Regions from separate parts of the Paenibacillus sp. 79R4 genome, predicted to be linked through region 2. Evidence: predicted binding sites of a transcription regulator. Region 2 holds the regulator's gene; the other holds the start of a gene.
The links. The regulator LexA, encoded in region 2, represses DNA repair genes until DNA is damaged. The targets are predictions, from matches to a motif close to CGAACATATGTTCG.

Region 1: parE (DNA topoisomerase IV subunit B) is a predicted target of LexA. The motif match lies at 7,948-7,961, and genes of this name have one in related genera.

What each region holds. Positions count from the first base shown of each region.
Region 1 covers NZ_QJOT01000004.1:58,893-68,308, forward strand. The annotation lists gene DMN77_RS06170 (cellulose binding domain-containing protein) at 1-217, shown strand, start outside; gene DMN77_RS06175 (nucleoside 2-deoxyribosyltransferase) at 276-698, opposite strand; gene DMN77_RS06180 (purine-nucleoside phosphorylase) at 776-1,597, opposite strand; gene DMN77_RS06185 (ROK family transcriptional regulator) at 1,906-3,120, shown strand; gene gyrA (DNA gyrase subunit A) at 3,242-5,674, opposite strand; gene parE (DNA topoisomerase IV subunit B) at 5,688-7,673, opposite strand; gene DMN77_RS06200 (ABC transporter permease) at 7,978-8,967, opposite strand; gene DMN77_RS06205 (ABC transporter ATP-binding protein) at 8,960-9,416, opposite strand, start outside.
Region 2 covers NZ_QJOT01000025.1:39,081-48,496, reverse strand. The annotation lists gene DMN77_RS22615 (AAA family ATPase) at 114-1,088, shown strand; gene DMN77_RS22610 (methionine gamma-lyase family protein) at 1,392-2,645, shown strand; gene DMN77_RS22605 (MerR family transcriptional regulator) at 2,739-3,152, shown strand; gene glnA (type I glutamate--ammonia ligase) at 3,171-4,499, shown strand; gene DMN77_RS24070 (hypothetical protein) at 4,766-4,891, shown strand; gene DMN77_RS24350 (DUF6199 family natural product biosynthesis protein) at 5,184-5,363, opposite strand; gene DMN77_RS22595 (DUF2642 domain-containing protein) at 5,901-6,200, opposite strand; gene lexA (transcriptional repressor LexA) at 6,500-7,123, opposite strand; gene DMN77_RS22585 (LysM peptidoglycan-binding domain-containing protein) at 7,474-7,719, shown strand; gene DMN77_RS22580 (DUF896 domain-containing protein) at 7,971-8,144, shown strand; gene DMN77_RS22575 (hypothetical protein) at 8,265-8,798, shown strand; gene DMN77_RS22570 (HAD family hydrolase) at 8,863-9,416, shown strand, end outside.

The DNA of each region.
Region 1 (9,416 bases), on a different contig from region 2:
GGATCATTATCTGGAGATTTCCTTTGCCTCCGCAGCAGGAACGCTGGCAGCAGGCGGCAATAGCGGCGAGATTATGGCGCGTCTCCATCAAGGAGACTGGTCCAATTACAATCAGGCCAATGATTATTCCTTCCTCTCTTCGGCCCGCTCATATACAGAGAACAATCATATCACATTGTATGATAACGGTGTGTTAATATGGGGAATTGAACCGTAGGACAAATTTTAAGGGAGTGTCAATGTTGACACTCCCTCGTCATGTGCTCCGGCTATGATTACAGCATCTCGCCTGAGTAGAAAGAACTGGGCAGCTTATCAAAGTCATAGTCGGCAAGCTCTTCCAATGTGATATTAGCATGGGCTCCCTCATGAACCATCAGGTTGCTGTTTTCGCCAACGTGAATCAGAATCACCGGTTTGTCCGTCGCATAAGCGTAGCCAAATTCCCAGGCTGTTCCCGTGTCCGAATAGTTGCCATGATAGATGCCCACCACAATTTCAGACCATTTAATATATTTAATATCAGTCATAAAGGTTTCAATCGACCACTGTCTGGAACCGAACTCGGCATTTTCATTGTTTTTTCGGAATGGCGAGAACACGTTCAGGCCTTTGTCGGCCAAAATCTTCTCTACCTGTTCCAGAACTGCGATCTCTGTATCATTAAAAAATGGACTGGCGAGATATACCCTTTTCATCGTCTTGTTGACCTCCGTACAATGTATTCTGGATAGGCTCCTAAAGCATGGGAGATCCCTGTCTTGTCCTAAACCCACTATTCCATTTTTTCTAAAATGCCTTTAATTAGTGCAATAAAATTCACTCTAACCTTACCGGCCACTTCAATCACTTCTTCATGGTTCAGAGGCTGATCCAAAATACCGCAAGCCATATTCGTCAAGCAGGAGATGCCAAGTACTTTCATATTTCCGTGAACGGCTACAATCGCCTCGGGAACTGTCGACATCCCAACTGCATCGGCTCCCATCGTACGGATCATACGGATCTCAGCCGGAGTCTCGTACGTAGGTCCGCTCCACCAAGCATAAACACCCTGTTGTATTTTCATATTAAGATCATTAGCTACTGTCCCTGCCAGATGACGCAAACCAGGATTGTAGGTTTGAGACAAATCCGGGAAGCGAGTACCTAATTTATCGTTATTGGGTCCGATTAACGGATTCGTGCCAACCAGATTGATATGATCCGTAATCAACATTAAATCCCCGGGATTAAAGCTGGTATTCACCGCCCCGCAGGCATTTGTAATAATCAGATTCTCGACGCCCAACGCCTTCATGACACGCACTGGAAAAGTGACTTCATCTAAAGTAAAGCCTTCGTAATAGTGAAAACGCCCCTTCATGGCAGCTACTGTCTTCCCCTTCAACTGTCCAATCACCAACTCGTTAGCATGGCCGACGGCGGAAGATTTAGCAAAATGAGGAATTTCAGCGTAAGGAATGGTTACCGGATTTTCGATATCGTCGGCCAGTGTTCCCAAGCCAGAGCCCAGAATCAATCCGATGGCAGGACGATCATTAATTTTACTCATAATGAAATCTTTCGCTTCCAGAATTTGTTGCGTGTTATGCATGAATCTTTCCTCCTTAGTAATGTTGAACGAATTATATTCTTGGTAAACCTAGGATAAATGACTCGTTAAACTAGCCCAGAATCATTCATCACTGAAAGTTTAAATGACTCGGCGGATAAAGTAAATAGACTAAATCTCATTTTGATAAAAAGTTAATCATAAAGCATGATTATACTTCAGCTCATTACGATATAAGCCACAACTTCTGTCAGAAGGAGCTAAAAATTGCCTTGCACCTGCTTTTTCTTTTTTGCAAAATAGAGTAAACTACTCATAATTTAATGATTAGAATGGAGTTCGGAAGAATTATGCTCAGGCAATTTATCGGTATCACGTCTCAAAAGACGAAAAACTTAAAAGTTCTATATCGCTTTATTCGTCAATGGGGTCCGATAGGCGTAAAGACGCTTTCCGAGATGACGGGATATAAACCTACCACCTGTGCCCGTCTACTGGATGAACTTGTCCAGGCGGGACTGATTCATGATAGCGGCTTAGGAGAATCCAGCGGCGGACGTAAGCCTTTAATGTACGTCATCCGGCCTGACGCCTTCTATTTAATTGGCGTAGAGCTCACCAATTTATATACAACCGTACTGCTTCTCGATCTAAATTTGACCATTCTTGGAACAGAGAAATTGAAAATGGATTCACAATGCACGGCTCAATATACATTGGACTATGTATCCCGGTGTATTAATGAACTGCTGGCCAAACACGATATTCCCGCAGAGAAAATGCTGGGAATTGGTGTTGGCGTCCTTGATCCGGTAGATCTTGAGCGAGGCATCATCGTTGATTCTCATTTATTTCCTGCAGACGGTTGGCACGACTTCAACCTCGTCAAATACTTAGAGCAGAAAAATGATACGCTTGTATTTCTCGATAATGGAACCAACCTGGCGGCACTGGCGGAATACCGCTTGAACTATTGGAAGGAAACAGACAGTTTGGTTTTTGTCTCCAGCGACATGGGGATTCGCAGCAGCATGATCCTCAAAGGCAAGCTTGTCCATCAAATCAATGAGATGGATGATGCTTTGGGCCATATGATCCTCGATATACATGGACGGCGTTGCACCTGCGGTGCCTATGGGTGTCTGCAAGCCTACAGCAGCCTGCCGGCGATTCACCACGAAGTCATTCACCGGCTCAAGCGGGGCCAAACATCGATGCTTCAACAAAATATGGATGCGGACAAGGTAGACTTTCACCACATTCTGGAGGCCATGGACGGGCAGGATTCGCTTTGCCTGGAGGTTGTAAAGGAAGCGGCTTATTATTTTGGCATAGGTCTGGCTAATCTAATCTTTATGCTGCGTCCCGATATCGTCATTTGCGGTGGAACGCTTGTCCCTAAGCCGCTGTTCTACGAAGAAGCCTCAAGAACTGCACATGAACGGGTGGCTATTTATCCTAACTGTCAGGTTAAGATCGTGCAATCCTCTACAGCCTACAATATAGTGGCCCAAGGAGCCGGGTGCATGGTCCTGGATTATTTCACATCCACGGAAATTAAATAATCCCGGTACAAACGTATAGGCGAACAAACCTAAAGAACCTTCATTCCCGCGCTTGGCGGATTTGAAGGTTCTTTAGGTTTATTTATTCAGCAGATCCAAGCAATAATTTGCCTAGAGGCAATCAAGATTCCAGCAGATCCACAATTTCATCCTGCTTCTCCACATGGGCCATGATTTTGCCAATCGACTTGCGATCCGCCAGCGGCGTTGCTTCAGAACTGAAGCTGTATGCCTGACCTTCCCGGGTCATGGCGATGATTGTGATCGGTTCCTTGCAGTGGAAGCCGCCTGCAATCCGGGTGCCATTCGGCTTCACGCGCTTGCCTTCCTTGAATTCAAACGTCTGAACGCCTTTGCCACCGCGGTTCTGGAGCGGATAATCGAGCAGCAGGCTGCGCTTCGCGTAACCCAGATCGGAGATGACAAGCAGCTCGCCTTCATCGCCTTGAACCCATAACGCGCTGACGACCTCGTCGTCCTCCTTCAGCCCGATGCCCTTCACCCCAGCGGATACACGGCCCATCGCATTCACTTCATTCTCGGCAAAGCGGATAGCCATTCCTTGTTTCGTTAACAGAACGATGTCCTGATTGCCACGGCTAACCTGAACAGTAATAATTTCGTCCCTATCTGTTACCTTGCAAGCAGCGACTGCCGTCGACCGCTTCGTCTCGTATTCCTTCAATTCTGTACGCTTCACTTGTCCGCGTTTTGTTACGAAGACAAGGCTGACGCCCGCTTCATCGAACGATTTAAGCGGAATGACACCGATGATCGAATCCTCTTTGGCCAGCGGAATGACGTTGACAATCGCAGTCCCGTTATCCTTCCACTTGAACTCAGGAATCTGATGCACCGGCAGCAGGAAGTATTGTCCGCGCTGTGTGAAAATAAGTATATTTTGCAGTGTGTCCACATCAAGCACATGCTTGATATAGTCGCCTTCCTTCACCCCAGAGCCATTGCGCTCTCCGCCGGAACGAGTGAATGAGAGCATGCTGGTCCGCTTAATATAGCCCTCATTGGACAGGGTCACCAGCACGTCTTCCTGCGCGACCATAACCTCAAGATTGACCTTAAGCTCTTCTACCTCGCTCTGAATTTCCGAACGGCGGTCAATTCCGTATTTCTCGCGAATTTCCAGCAGTTCTTTTTTGATCAGGGCCACGAGCTTCTTGTCGCTCTCCAGAATCCCGCGCAATACGGCGATTTTCTTAGTGATGTCGTCAAGCTCTTTTTGCAGCGACGTAATTTCCAAATTTGTCAAACGGTATAATTGCAAAGTAAGGATGGAATCGGCCTGGCGTTCTGTAAAGCCGAACATCCATTGCAGATTATTCTGCGCATCCTGACGGTTCTTCGAGGCCTTGATGGCGGCGATGACTTCGTCCAGAATATTCAACGCCTTGACCAGACCTTCGAGCACATGGGCGCGGTCTTCCAGCTTATCCAGCTCATACTGGGTGCGGAAGGTAACGACCTCACGCTGGTGAGCAATATAAGCCTCAAGGATTGCTTTCAGACCGAGCTGGCGAGGGGCTTTGTTGACAATCGCCACCATATTGAAATTATAAGTGACCTGCAGGTCTGTCTTCTTCAGCAGATAAGCCAGAATCCCCTGGGCATCCGCATCTTTCTTCAGCTCAATAACGATTCGCAATCCGTTGCGTCCGCTCTCGTCGCGAACTTCGGCAATTCCGTCTACCTTTTTCTCCAGCCGAATATTTTCCATAGCCGTTACAAGACGGGACTTCACAACCTGATACGGTATCTCCGTCACGACAATCTGCTGCTTCCCGCCGCGCATATTCTCGATTTCCGTCCTGGAACGCAAATAGATGCGTCCCTTCCCGGTGCGATAGGCTTCGCGGATGCCGTCCTCGCCCATGATGATTCCGCCAGTCGGGAAATCCGGTCCTTTTACATAGGAGGCGATCTCCTCCAGTTCAAGCTCCGGCCGCTCCATAACCGCAATACATGCGTCAATAACCTCACGCAGGTTATGCGGCGGAATTTCCGTAGCAAACCCGGCCGAAATCCCGCTAACCCCGTTGACAAGCAAATTAGGATAACGGGACGGCAGCACCACCGGCTCCAATGTCGAGTTATCAAAGTTATCCTTGAAGGGAACCGTCCGCTTCTCAATATCGCGCAGCAGCTCCATAGCGATCGGCGACAGCCGCGCCTCCGTATAACGCATCGCTGCTGCCGGGTCATCATCCTGGGAACCCCAGTTGCCGTGCCCGTCAACCAGCACATGCCCCATCTTCCAAGGCTGAGCCATCCGCACCATACCCTCGTAGATCGAGGAGTCACCGTGCGGATGATAATTTCCCATCACATCGCCGACCGTCTTGGCTGACTTGCGGTAAGGCTTGTCAGGCGTATTCCCCGAATCATACATCGCATACAGTATCCGCCGCTGAACCGGCTTGAGCCCATCGCGCACGTCAGGAATGGCACGGTCCTGAATTATATATTTGGAATACCGACCGAAGCGATCCCCTACGACCTCTTCCAAATAAGCCGGTAAGAAATTCTCCAACATACTCAAATCAAGTCACCCTCTATTCCTCATACTCCGTAAAATCGACGTTCTCTACGATCCAACGCTTGCGCGGGTCCACCTTATCCCCCATCAAGGTGGATACGCGCCGTTCCGCCTTCGCGGCATCCTCAATCTTCACTTGCAGCATTGTACGGCTCTCCGGATTCATCGTCGTCTCCCACAACTGATCCGGATTCATCTCCCCGAGTCCTTTATAACGCTGCAGTTCGAAGTTTTTACCAAATTCCTTCAAGTAATTCTGCAGCTGCTCATCGCTCCAGGCATAACGTACGGTCTCCAGCTTGCCTGAACGCCTCGTGATCTTGTACAGCGGAGGCTGGGCAATGTAGACCCGTCCGGCATCGATCAGCGGCTTCATATAACGATAGAAGAAGGTAAGCAGCAGCACTTGAATATGTGCTCCGTCTGTATCAGCATCCGTCATAATGATAATCTTCGCATAATTGCTGTCCTCGACAGCGAATTCCGTGCCGATGCCCGCACCGATCGCCGCGATAATGGCCCGATACTCATCGTTCTTCAGAATATCGGCAAGCTTGGCTTTCTCCGGATTCATCGGTTTACCCTTCAATGGCAAAATCGCCTGAAACTTGGAATCCCGGCCCTGCTTCGCCGAGCCACCGGCGGAGTCGCCTTCGACAATGAACAATTCATTGCGGGCATAGTCCTTCGACTGTGCAGGAGACAGCTTGCCGCCGAGATTCGTGCTCTCGCTGCGTTTCTTGCCGCTCCGCATCTCATCGCGCGCCTTGCGCGCTGCTTCCCGCGCCTTGGAGGCCTGCACCGCCTTCTTGATCAGAACTTGAGCGACCTGGGGGTTCTCCTCCAGGAACAGAGCCATCTTGTCGGATACGACAGACTCCACGGCACTTCGCGCGGAAGCGCTGCCGAGCTGATCCTTCGTCTGGCCGACGAACTCCACCTCGGACATCTTCACGCTGATGACAGCCATCATTCCTTCGCGAAGATCATTGCCCTCCAGATTTTTATCCTTCTCTTTCAGGATTGCATTCTTCCGGGCATATTCATTCATGACACGCGTATATGCTGTCTTGAAGCCAGTCTCATGTGTACCGCCGCCCCGCGTAGGAATCGAGTTCACAAAGGACACCAAGGTCTCCGTATAGCCCACATTATATTGCAGCGCTACTTCAACCTCGATCTCATCCCGTTCCGCATAGAAATGAACCACTTCATGGAGGACATCCTTGCCATCATTCAGGAACTCGACAAATTGGCTCGCACCGCCCTCGTAGAAAAACTCGTCAGAACGGTCGGAACGCTCATCCTTCAAAGTCACTTTCAGACCTGAGTTCAGAAAAGCGATCTCCTGCAAACGATCGGCGAGCGTATCATAATTAAGGCCGATTCCATTCGGGAACACCCGAATATCCGGCTTGAACGTTACCTTCGTGCCGGACTTATTCGTATTGCCGATAATATCAAGACCCGTTACCGGTTCGCCGACATGCTCGACTCCTTTTTTATCCACCCAGTACTCGAACCGCATGCGGTGAATTTTGCCCTCACGGTAGATCTCCACCTCAAGCCACTCGGATAAAGCGTTGGTTACCGATGCGCCAACCCCGTGCAGCCCCCCGGATTTCTTATAACCGGAGCCGCCGAACTTGCCCCCAGCGTGCAGGATCGTATAGACGACCTGCGGTGTAGGAACACCGATCTTATGCATCCCAGTCGGAATACCGCGGCCATTATCTACTATGGTTACAGAACCATCCTTATTCAATGTAATATCGATCTTGGAACAAAATTTGGCCAAATGCTCGTCGACAGCATTATCCACAATTTCCCAGACCAGATGATGAAGTCCCGACGAGCTCGTACTGCCAATATACATCCCTGGCCGTTTCCGTACTGCGACAAGCCCTTCGAGCACTTGAATGTCGTCCGCGTCGTATCCCGAAGATTCACTTCCGGAACGGATACCGGAAGCTTCTTCGAACAAATCGATTTGTTCCGCCATTCATGCTCCCCCTTTTACTTTCGTTATGTAGTCTTTAATATACGTGTTCAAAAAGGCCGGTGTTCAGCGCCGAGAAAGTTGAATGAAGCCAGCGATTAAAAAGCGCAGCGCACGTTGTTCGTACGTGAACGCCTGAGATGTTTCGCAGGAATCATCGCTTCGCAAGCATTCGCTTGGACCCGGCTTAATTCAAAATTTGATGCAGAATCTGCTTCCTGATTGACTACGTAATCAAAAGCGGACTTTTTGAACAACCTCTAATATACTACAAATGCAAACAAATGTTTTGTTATCCTTGTCCATTTTAATTCAAGATATCCTGTTTCGTAAAGACAAGGAATGAAACGACTGCCGAACAAGCCGCCCAAACCGCCAGAACAGCGAGTGAAAAGCCCAGTGTCATGCCCTCGATCGGAGCCGGTGTTCCCGATAAATAGTTCGTAAGACCGAGATTGACCATGAACAAATATTTGGCGCTTGTCCAGGCTGATGCCATACTGCTGAGAATATTGCCGGCAATCAGCGCGGCCATCATAATGACAATACTCGCGGCAGTGCTGCGTACGAGCACAGATACCATGAAGGCCAGCATCGCTACTACAATTCCAACGAACCAGATCAGCCCGGCCTGCATACAGATATATTTCCACTGCGGTACAGCATGAACATTGGACATATCCACTTCGCTGCCATGCAGCTGGAAACCGCTGAATACCGGAAGCTGAAATCCGCCATAGCCAAAAAATATTCCGGATATTAAGTAACATACGAGCAGCGTAGACAGGATGATCAACGAGACGAACATGATCAACGTAATTAACTTGCTGAGCAGGATTTTCCACCTTCGCACCGGCCTGGTAAGCAGCATCTTGATTGTCCCCGCTGTTCGCTCAGAGGATACAATGTCTGACCCGACACCCATGATCAGGAGAGGAATGAACAACGTAGATGCGTTATCCAGAAATTCACGGGTGAACGATACACCGCCAGCCTGGATGGGATTCACATCATGCTCAAGATAATATTTCATCTGCTCGATATATATTTTGCGGTATTTTTTCCACTCCTCAGGCACGCGGTCGCTGCCGAGTGAATTTTGATTATCCGTAATCGCCTGCTGGACTTCCCGGCGCCAGTCTGCACCGAATTTCTCCCGCTTGGCAGATGCTTCACGCATCTGGGCATAGGTGAACATCGGGACAAGAACGAGCAGCACCAACAGAACGACGTAAAATCGCTTCTTCTTGATCATTTTGATCGTCTCATTCTTAACTAACAGCATCAGATTATTCAACACCCTCACCATCCGTCATCTCAAGGAACAATTGTTCCAGCGTTGGAATTACCTTCTGAACGGAACGGACCTGAAGCCCGGAACTTACGAGCCGAGGCACGATATCCGCAATTTGGTCCACCTGCATCTGGGTTACGAGCGCCTCGCCGCCAAATCCGGCAAGGATCGCATCATCCAGCACCTCGTCCACATTTCTAACGATGCTGATTCCAAGGTCAGACAGCATCGCCTCTCCTGCAGAAGACGGCTCCAGCTCCCAGACCACATACCCTGTTCTCGAGTCAAGCAGTTCATGAACAGCGCCGACTTCAAGAGCCCGACCGCGGCTTATAATCGCCACACGATCACAGAGTACTTGAATTTCACTAAGCAGATGGCTTGAGACGAACACGGCCAGCCCTTCCTTCGCCAGGAGGCGGATAAAGTTGCGCATTTCCTTAATCCCTTTC
Region 2 (9,416 bases):
ACAGAAGGCTCGGATGAATTCAAGCTTCGAGTGCTGCTTCGTGATCAAAGGGGACTTTTTAAACAACCTCAAAAATGTGTAAGCCCCTACCCTATAAAGAGGTGATCTACGCTATGTCAGGGCGAGTAATGGCCAGAAGTGGCCCTCCCGAGGAGAGGCCTTCAAGACAAATCAATATTGTTCTGCGCAACTCGGAGCCGCCGGTTGTCTCGCAGAGTGTTCCGGACAGTGAAGCTCATCCAACTGCCAAAGTTGTGCCGCAGAATAGTCTGTTTACAGATCTGCAGAAGGAATTGGACGGATTGGTGGGGTTGGATCATATTAAAGAATTGATGTATGAGATATTTGCACTCCTGCAAATCGCCTCAATGCGCTCAGAAGCTGGACTGCTGTCCGGGGCGCAGGTGTTCCATATGGTCTTCAAAGGCAATCCGGGAACCGGCAAGACGACCGTCGCCCGATTAGTGGCTAAATTTTTTCAGAAAATGGGTGTGCTTAGCAAAGGCCATCTGATCGAGGTCGAACGGGCAGACCTGGTAGGAGAATATATCGGGCATACGGCCCAGAAGACTCGCGATTTGGTCAAGAAGGCGATGGGCGGCATTCTGTTTGTGGATGAAGCCTATAGTTTGGCACGCGGCGGTGAGAAGGATTTTGGCAAGGAAGCTATTGATACATTGGTTAAAGCGATGGAAGATTCGAAGAACCAGTTCATTTTGATCCTTGCGGGGTATTGCGACGAGATGGATTTCTTTCTGGACACCAATCCGGGATTGCCTTCGCGCTTCCCGATTGTAATGGAGTTTCCGGACTACACGATCGATCAGTTGATTCAGATCGCGGAAGGTATGGCCAAGGAACGCGACTATATTTTGATGCCGCAGGCGATTGTTAAATTGAAACAGCATCTGCTGCGGGAGAAGATGGAAGGCGAGCATGTGTTCAGCAATGCCAGACATGTCCGCAATGTCATTGAGCGTGCGATTCGGCATCAGGCCGTGCGCATTCTGAATCAATATAGCGGTGGCTCGCCCGGTAAATTGGAGCTAATGACGATTCGCACCGAGGACTTGAAGCTTGATAAGTAATTTGCTTGAGCATTTATTTATGCAGCTGTTTCCTTCAAACTGAATGAGTTATTTTAAACATAGAAGTTAGATATCTCCAGGGGGAGGCAAAGTTCCAGTACAGTCTTGTTTGTTTAGGATATAGCTTTTTTTGTCTGGAATTGGTTGACCTGGATCTTGTGACGAGAAGTTGAACCTGTGGTTGACGCGGTTGGACGGCCGTTCCGCATTTTTGCCGGAGCGGTTGGCCGACAGTACCATAAGGTTCAGCTTTTCAAATGATGTGCAGCGAGAATGTGAGGGAATAAGGGAGAGAAAAGTTGGATGGCGGTATTTTCAGAAGACATAGTAACCAGGATGGAAGAGGCGGAACGTCAAGCTGAACAGCAGTTCCGTGTAATGGATCGTATTGTGGACAAAAATCAGTTCAAAGTGATCGAAGCTTTTCAGAAGCATCATGTGAGCGATTTTCATTTCGCAGGTTCGACCGGCTATGCTTATAACGACCGGGGGCGCGAAGTGCTTGACCTTGTCTATGCAGATGTGTTTGGCGCAGAGGCGGCGCTGGTTCGCCCGCATTTTGCTTCCGGTACGCATACTATTTCTACAGCGCTTTTTGGCGTGCTGCGTCCTGGGGATGGGCTGCTCTATATTACAGGCAAGCCTTATGATACGCTGCATAAGGTGATCGGCAAGCCTGGGGATGGAACGGGTTCTTTGCAGGATTTTGGAATCATGTATGACGATGTGGCATTGCGGGCTGACGGCATGGTCGATTGGGATATGGTGGCCGAGAAAATAACGCCCCAGACAAAGGTGATCGGTATCCAGCGCTCGCGTGGATATGATTGGCGAGATTCCTTCACCGTAGAGCAAATTGGCGAGATGGTAAAGCGCGTGAAGTCATTGTCCCCAAGCTGTATCGTTTTTGTCGATAACTGCTATGGAGAATTTACCGAGGAGCAGGAGCCAACAGAAGTAGGAGTCGATTTGATGGCAGGCTCACTGATCAAAAATCCCGGCGGTGGGCTGGCCGAGACCGGCGGATATATTTGCGGACGAGCTGAACTGGTGGAGCTGGCGGCGAATCGTTTGACTGCGCCGGGCATCGGCGGAGAAGTTGGTGCCATGCTGGGTACGACTCGGGGGATCTACCAGGGCTTGTTCCTGGCTCCAACAATCGTAGGACAAGCCGTTAAGGGAAGTATTCTGGCTGCAGCCTTATTCGAGAGAGTTGGCTTTGATAGTAAGCCACGCTGGAATGATCCGCGTACGGATCTGATCCAGGCGATCTCCTTCAGCAGCTCGGAGCATCTGATCGCTTTTGTTCAAGGCATTCAGCGGGCAGCAGCTGTTGACGGACATGTTGTGCCTGAGCCATGGGATATGCCGGGGTATGAACATCCGGTTATTATGGCGGCGGGAACGTTTATTCAAGGGGGAAGTCTCGAGTTATCCGCGGATGCGCCGATTCGTGAACCTTATATCGCTTATATGCAGGGCGGACTTACCTACTCCCACGTTAAGTTCGGTCTGTTGACCGCATTGCAGACGATGAAGGATCGTCATCTGCTATAAAATTCTTGTGAGTAAACCTGACACTACTATTGACATGTCAGAATAACTTACATATCATTAATTTATGATAATTAAACTGGAAGGTTGAGAGCGATGAGTGACGAAATTCGCAGAAATATGGCCTTGTTTCCGATTGGTATCGTGATGAAGCTTACGGATTTAACAGCTCGGCAAATTCGTTATTACGAACAGCATGAGTTGATTGTACCCGCGCGCACATCCGGGAACCAACGTCTGTTTTCCTTTAATGATGTGGAACGTCTGCTCGAGATTAAAGCCTTGATTGATAAGGGAGTTAATATTGCTGGTATTAAGCAGGTGATTGCTCCGGCTAATGGCGAATCTGAAGAAGCAACTGTAATGACGCGGGACACTGAAGAAAAACGCAAGGAAATACCGACTTCTGAGCTCTATCGCATGCTGAAGCAGGAATTGTTCACGAAGCAACGTCCTGGTCAGGTTTCATTAATCCAGGGGGAATTATCCCGCTATTTTAAATTAAAATAACTGTTGGGAGATGTTAGCGTGAGTTACACCAAGGAAGATATTCTGCGAATCGCCAAAGAAGAGAATGTCCGCTTTATCCGTCTGCAATTTACAGATTTGCTCGGAACGATTAAGAACGTAGAAATTCCGGTAAGCCAGTTGGAGAAAGCGCTGGACAACAAGATGATGTTCGACGGTTCATCCATTGAAGGTTATGTGCGGATCGAAGAATCTGACATGTATCTGGTTCCGGATTTGGAAACCTGGGTTATCTTTCCTTGGATTAGCGAGGATCGGATTGCCCGCTTAATCTGCGATGTGTACATGCCTGATGGTACGCCATTCGCCGGTGACCCGCGCAATATCCTGAAGCGTGTGCTGAAGGAAGCCGAAGAGCTGGGCTACACTTCGATGAATGTCGGCCCTGAGCCAGAATTCTTCCTGTTCAAGACGGATGAGAAGGGCAACCCCACTATGGAGTTGAATGACCAAGGGGGGTATTTCGACCTTGCACCGACGGACCTTGGTGAGAACTGCCGCCGTGAGATCGTGCTAACGCTTGAAGAAATGGGCTTTGAAATCGAAGCATCCCACCATGAGGTAGCTCCTGGCCAACACGAAATTGACTTCAAATATGCGAAGGCCATTAAAGCTGCTGACCAAATTCAAACCTTCAAATTGGTTGTTAAGACGATCGCTCGTCAGCATGGCTTGCATGCTACATTTATGCCGAAGCCGCTGTATGGCGTGAGTGGTTCCGGAATGCACTGTCACCAATCCCTGTTCAAGGGGAAGACAAATGCTTTCTATGATGAGAAGGATGAGCTTGGCCTGAGCCAGGACGCTCGCCATTACATGGCCGGTATTTTGACCCATGCGCGCGCTTTTGCCGCTGTAACTAACCCAACTGTGAACTCTTATAAACGTCTCGTGCCCGGTTATGAAGCACCATGTTATGTAGCCTGGTCCTCCAGCAACCGCAGCCCGATGATTCGTATTCCGGCTTCCCGCGGGATTAGTACTCGCGTTGAGGTCCGCAACCCTGACCCGGCTGCTAACCCATACCTTGCCCTTGCTGTAATGCTTAAGGCGGGTCTGGATGGCATCAAGAGAAAGCTGCCGCTTGTTCAACCGGTTGATCGTAACATCTATGTGATGTCTGATGAAGAGCGGATCGAAGAAGGTATTCCAAGCTTGCCAGTAGACCTCAAGGAAGCGATTGGTGAATTGGTGCGCAGCGACATCATGGCTGAAGCGCTTGGCGATCATGCGATGACCCACTTCTATGAATTGAAAGCCATCGAATGGGATATGTTCCGCATGCAAGTCCACCAATGGGAACGCGACCAATATATGACTTTGTACTAATCGAGGAATCCCTTGCGCCGTATGGCGTGGGGGATTTTTATAGTTGGGCGAAATATAAGCTGCAAGGCTGGATTCACAAAGTGCCCGGCAGATGTCCAACAAAGTGCCCAACAAATGCCTGACCTAACTACAAGCCGATAACTGTTGCCCATCCTAAAATGGTACAAGTATGTACTATATAGACGGAAAATAGGTGAATATGTCCAAACTGTTTATCAAAAGTTGAATAGGATAGGGTGTACTTTAAAACAAGGAGGTAAGCACACATGGGTGAAGTCGTTGGCGGTGTAGGTTGCGGCGGTGGATTCGGAGGAGGACTGTTTACATCAACAGCAGCAATTTTGGTGCTCTTCATTCTGCTTGTCATCATTACAAGGGCCTTCTTTATTTAATTGATTCGTTTTAGTTGCGTGACTACGGTGTCATTTGTAGCGCAATCGAAATCCGATGACACCGGGTCAATAGCTCCGCTGGCTTTATGCCGGCGGAGCTTATTTATTTTCTGATACAACTTGCTTTAGAAAGGACCGCGGCGGATATTGAATGTAAGATAATATTTAGTTACCTTCGCTTGATTGTACGCACAAAAGCCACGATTGAAAAAATCAGTGCAGTCAGACTGGAAGCAAAAACTAGAAATTTCACGTTTCTTACCCCATTATCGCGTAGTAGTATATAGTCACATCAAGAAAGATGCTGCACGCCTAAAATGATAATTATTACGCCCAACATGATAACTGCTTTTCCTGCAAACTTTACATATAAAATCCTTGCTTCACTGGGATCCCTGTCATCCCCGATTCTTTTAAACCACCAAGAATACGGATTTTTAATGGCATATATGCCTACGGCAATCGCGACGATACCTAATAATAGGCTAAAGTAAAATATATGATCACTCCTTATTAGCTCTTATTAGCGAATCATAAGTTTAAGTAAACCAAATGGTTCCATTTGATTTTTGGGGGAATTTAGGGTCATCCCCAATCGCTCTTGCGAACAACATCTCTGACTCTCGTCCTACGTATAATCCCCGGCAATATGTCCTTCAGAGCTAAAAAAATTTGGTTGAATCGTGTATAAATGAGTAAGAACGAACCAGATCGGCTTAATGCCTCTCACGGATACTACTTATTTGGGGATTATGTGATTTCCAGTGTCTTACAATAAATACGATAGCATAATAAAGAAGAGGGTCAAGTAGGCGGAGGCAACAAGGAACTGGTATGGTGTATTGAATACCTTTAGCCTGTCCCGGAACATAAATAATGTCCTTAGAACTTCCCGCAGGGAAGCCCAAGGACGGAGTTGTATTCTGATTTGCTGACCTTTTGAAGCATTTGGGTCAGACTCGCATGCTAGAAGGTGAGGATAGGAGGGGGAGATCCCCCTTATGTTCTATTAATCAGGCATAATCCAAACAATTTCGCAAATGCGAACAATAAACTTCTTATGTCTTTCTTCAAGCACGACATGGTCTGGTTTGACATCGATGAGGCATCCGTCAAGTCTGCCGCGGGTAGTTTCAAGAACGACAACATTCCCCTTAAGTGACATCAAACACTCGACGACGCAATGATCTACAGGGTGAACAACGATAGATTGAGGCATGTGATGCTTATAGGGCATGTTAGATGTATTGGGCATATTAGACATATTAGCCATTGTGGGCATTTGGTACATCATAGGATAATTGCTCAAAAAATTACCTCCCAATTTAATTTATAGGCCATTCTATGCTCATGCCTATAAAGCAACTGGGCAGCGGCCCAGTTACAAAATAAAATTTATTCAACGAGTTAGAAGCGGACTTTGCGTTAAAAGACGAATCGTAAAAAATGACAACATAAAAAGGCATCCCTGATGGGATGCCTTATGTCATCGTTGCAGCATAAACCGTTGATACTAGGCGCTTGCTGTCAATTTTGACGGATCGCTTCTATTTTCCCGCTCGATGGGGATTTGTTCAGACAGGCACAATCCATTGTATTACATGAAGATTAATGAAAATCCCGGAAGAGGCCGATGACTTTGCCGAGGATGCTTACATGCTTCAAACGCAGGGGCTCCATGGTCGAATTCTCCGGTTGAAGACGGATATGATCCTTTTCCTTGTAGAAGGTCTTGACCGTTGCTTCATCTTCCTCAGTCATCGCTACGACGATATCGCCGTTATTCGCGGTCTGCTGTTGTCTTACGATAACATAATCGCCATTATGAATTCCGGCTTCAATCATGCTCTCGCCGACAACGGATAACATGAAAATCTCGCCATCGTTCGCATAATGATTAGGCAGCGGAAAGTAATCCTCTATATTCTCGGTTGCCGTGATCGGCACGCCTGCTGTTACTTTGCCGACGACAGGAACGCGTGCCACCGAATGGGCGAACAGGCCGGCGCTTTCGGATTCCTCGCCAAGCAGCTCAATAGCTCTCGGTTTGGTAGGGTCGCGTCGAATGAATCCTTTCTTCTCCAGACGATCCAGATGTCCGTGTACCGTAGAGCTGGAGGCTAGTCCAACGGCTTCTCCAATTTCACGGACGGAGGGCGGATATCCTTTCGTTCGTACTTCGCTGCGAATAAATTCCAAGATTGCTTGCTGGCGGCTGGACACCTTAGACATAACCAATCAACTCCACTTAGTAACGTTTGGAAAAATTATAACATAGAACTGCCGTTCGTACAAACATAAGTTCTAACATATGCGTTTTTAATCCCGTTTTATAACTATCTGCCGAATAGAAGCCGTAAAATGCTGCAAAAAAAATAGAGAACGAATGTTCGAAAAAGTATTGAATCAAACAAATGTTCGTGTTATATTAATTTCAGTAATAAGAACACTTGTTTGGAGTGAGGAAAATGCTTAAATATAGCACTTATAAGAGTATTTATACGGAGCCAGTTCATAAATCTGCTATTTCGTCAGGGAGCCGGAGTGCCCATCTTTCTAGAACCGCTAAGAGAACGATGCTGGTGCTAGTACTGCTATTGTTAACCTGTACAGGAGTAGTCTCGGCTTTTGCCTCATCAAATGATAATGCGGATAAGAAACCGTTGGAGACAGTTATTGTGATGCCGGGTGATACGTTATGGGAGATTGCTTCCGAGCATAAACCCCAAGGCAAAGACATTAGAAAATATATAGATTCAATTAGACGTGTTAATGGAAAGCATGTAAGTTCGATACAAGCCGGAGAAGTGCTGGTTCTCCCTAATTGAGCTGCTGTAGGTTCGTTCTGACAAGTCCGCGAAATGAATGTCGATACTGTTTTACGATGAAGGAAAATTACTATATAATGAAGAGAGCTTGCACTAAAGGCGGCACTGCCTTGACAAGCTCTTTTTCTCATGTCAGAGTATGAATAATTGTTGCTTTGCATGAGTAGTAAATGCGGCTTGCATCTGAACCTTTCTATATTATGAGGATGAGAGCTGTAATCATAAAAGATTAACGACTTGGGGAGGGAATTATGGATATAGAATCTGTTGTTGCGCGAATCAATGAATTGGCCCGCAAACATAAATCTGTTGGATTAACCGAAGAAGAGATTCTGGAGAGAGCGAAGCTACGCGAGAGATATCTCGAGAATTTCCGGGCGAATTTCCGTCAAAGATTAGAACAAATCGAAATCGTCGATGAATAAGCCGGCCCCTGGGGCTGGCTATACATAACATGTGGCTTGCGACATGTACGGGGCTTGATGGGCTGGACAAGGCGTAGGCTTATCATGTTGATAGCGCTATTAATATGAGGAGGACAAAGTATGGGTTCATTTGACAGAAAAGTAGAACGCAATCAAAAAAGACTGAACCAAAAAGGGAAAGGGCCTACGATTACGACAGGCAAGGCATCCGATCCGCGGAGATCGCTGGGTGCAAGAGGGGAGGGCGACATTTTCCGGGGGCGAAATATCATCCTGCCGGGCGTGTTAGTGTTCATCGCCTTGTTGTATTCAACCGTTGGAATGATCGGTAATTCAGCAGATATGAGTACCTGGCTCTATTGGCTGACGATTGGGCTGTACTTACTGCTTGCCTTCACTTTGTTCATGAGAAGACCCTACCTACGGATTAACAAGAACTGGGTATATACAACCAAGTACAACCGCGATCGTATTCTGGAAGCGGGCAACATTAGCAAAATCAAAGTGAGCCGCAAGAAGATTATGATCGTGCCCAAGATCAAGGATGCGAACTGGGTATTCTATCGTACCCGCAATCAGTTTGATACGGCAGCTATGGGAGACCGCCTGGAGCAGTTCGCACATACTCATCATGTTCCGTTTGAGAGAGAATAAGAAATTTCCGGAGAGCGCATAGCAAGTGATGCATTTTGGCATGGGAGAGGGAGGAGTGGTCGAAGTGACCATAAAAGCGGTATGCTTTGATTTGGATGATACATTGCTCTGGGATGACCGGAGCGTAAAAGAGGCTTTCGAGGAGACCTGCCGCAAGGCTGAAGCAGTAACAGGCTGCAACCCGACAGAACTGGAAGCAGCTGTCCGCAGGGAAGCTAGGGAATTGTATGAATCCTATGAGACATTTTCTTTTACGAAAATGATCGGGATCAATCCATTTGAAGGGCTTTGGGCTAACTTCTCTGCTGGGGAACAGCCGGAGTTCCGTCAGCTTGAAGAGCTGGCACCGATCTATCGCAAGGAATCCTGGCATCGCGGCTTGCTTGCCCTAGGCATCGCTAACGAAGAATTAGCTGCCGAGCTTGCGGAAGGCTTTGCTGCAGAACGCCGGGGACGTGCTTATGTATATGAAGAGACGTTCCAAATTTTGCAGGAGCTCAAAGGGAAGGTTAAGCTGCTTCTATTAACGAATGGCTGCCCTGCCCTGCAGCAAGAGAAGCTGGATGGAGTGCCGGAACTATCCGGTTACTTCGATAAGATCATTATCTCCGGCAGCTT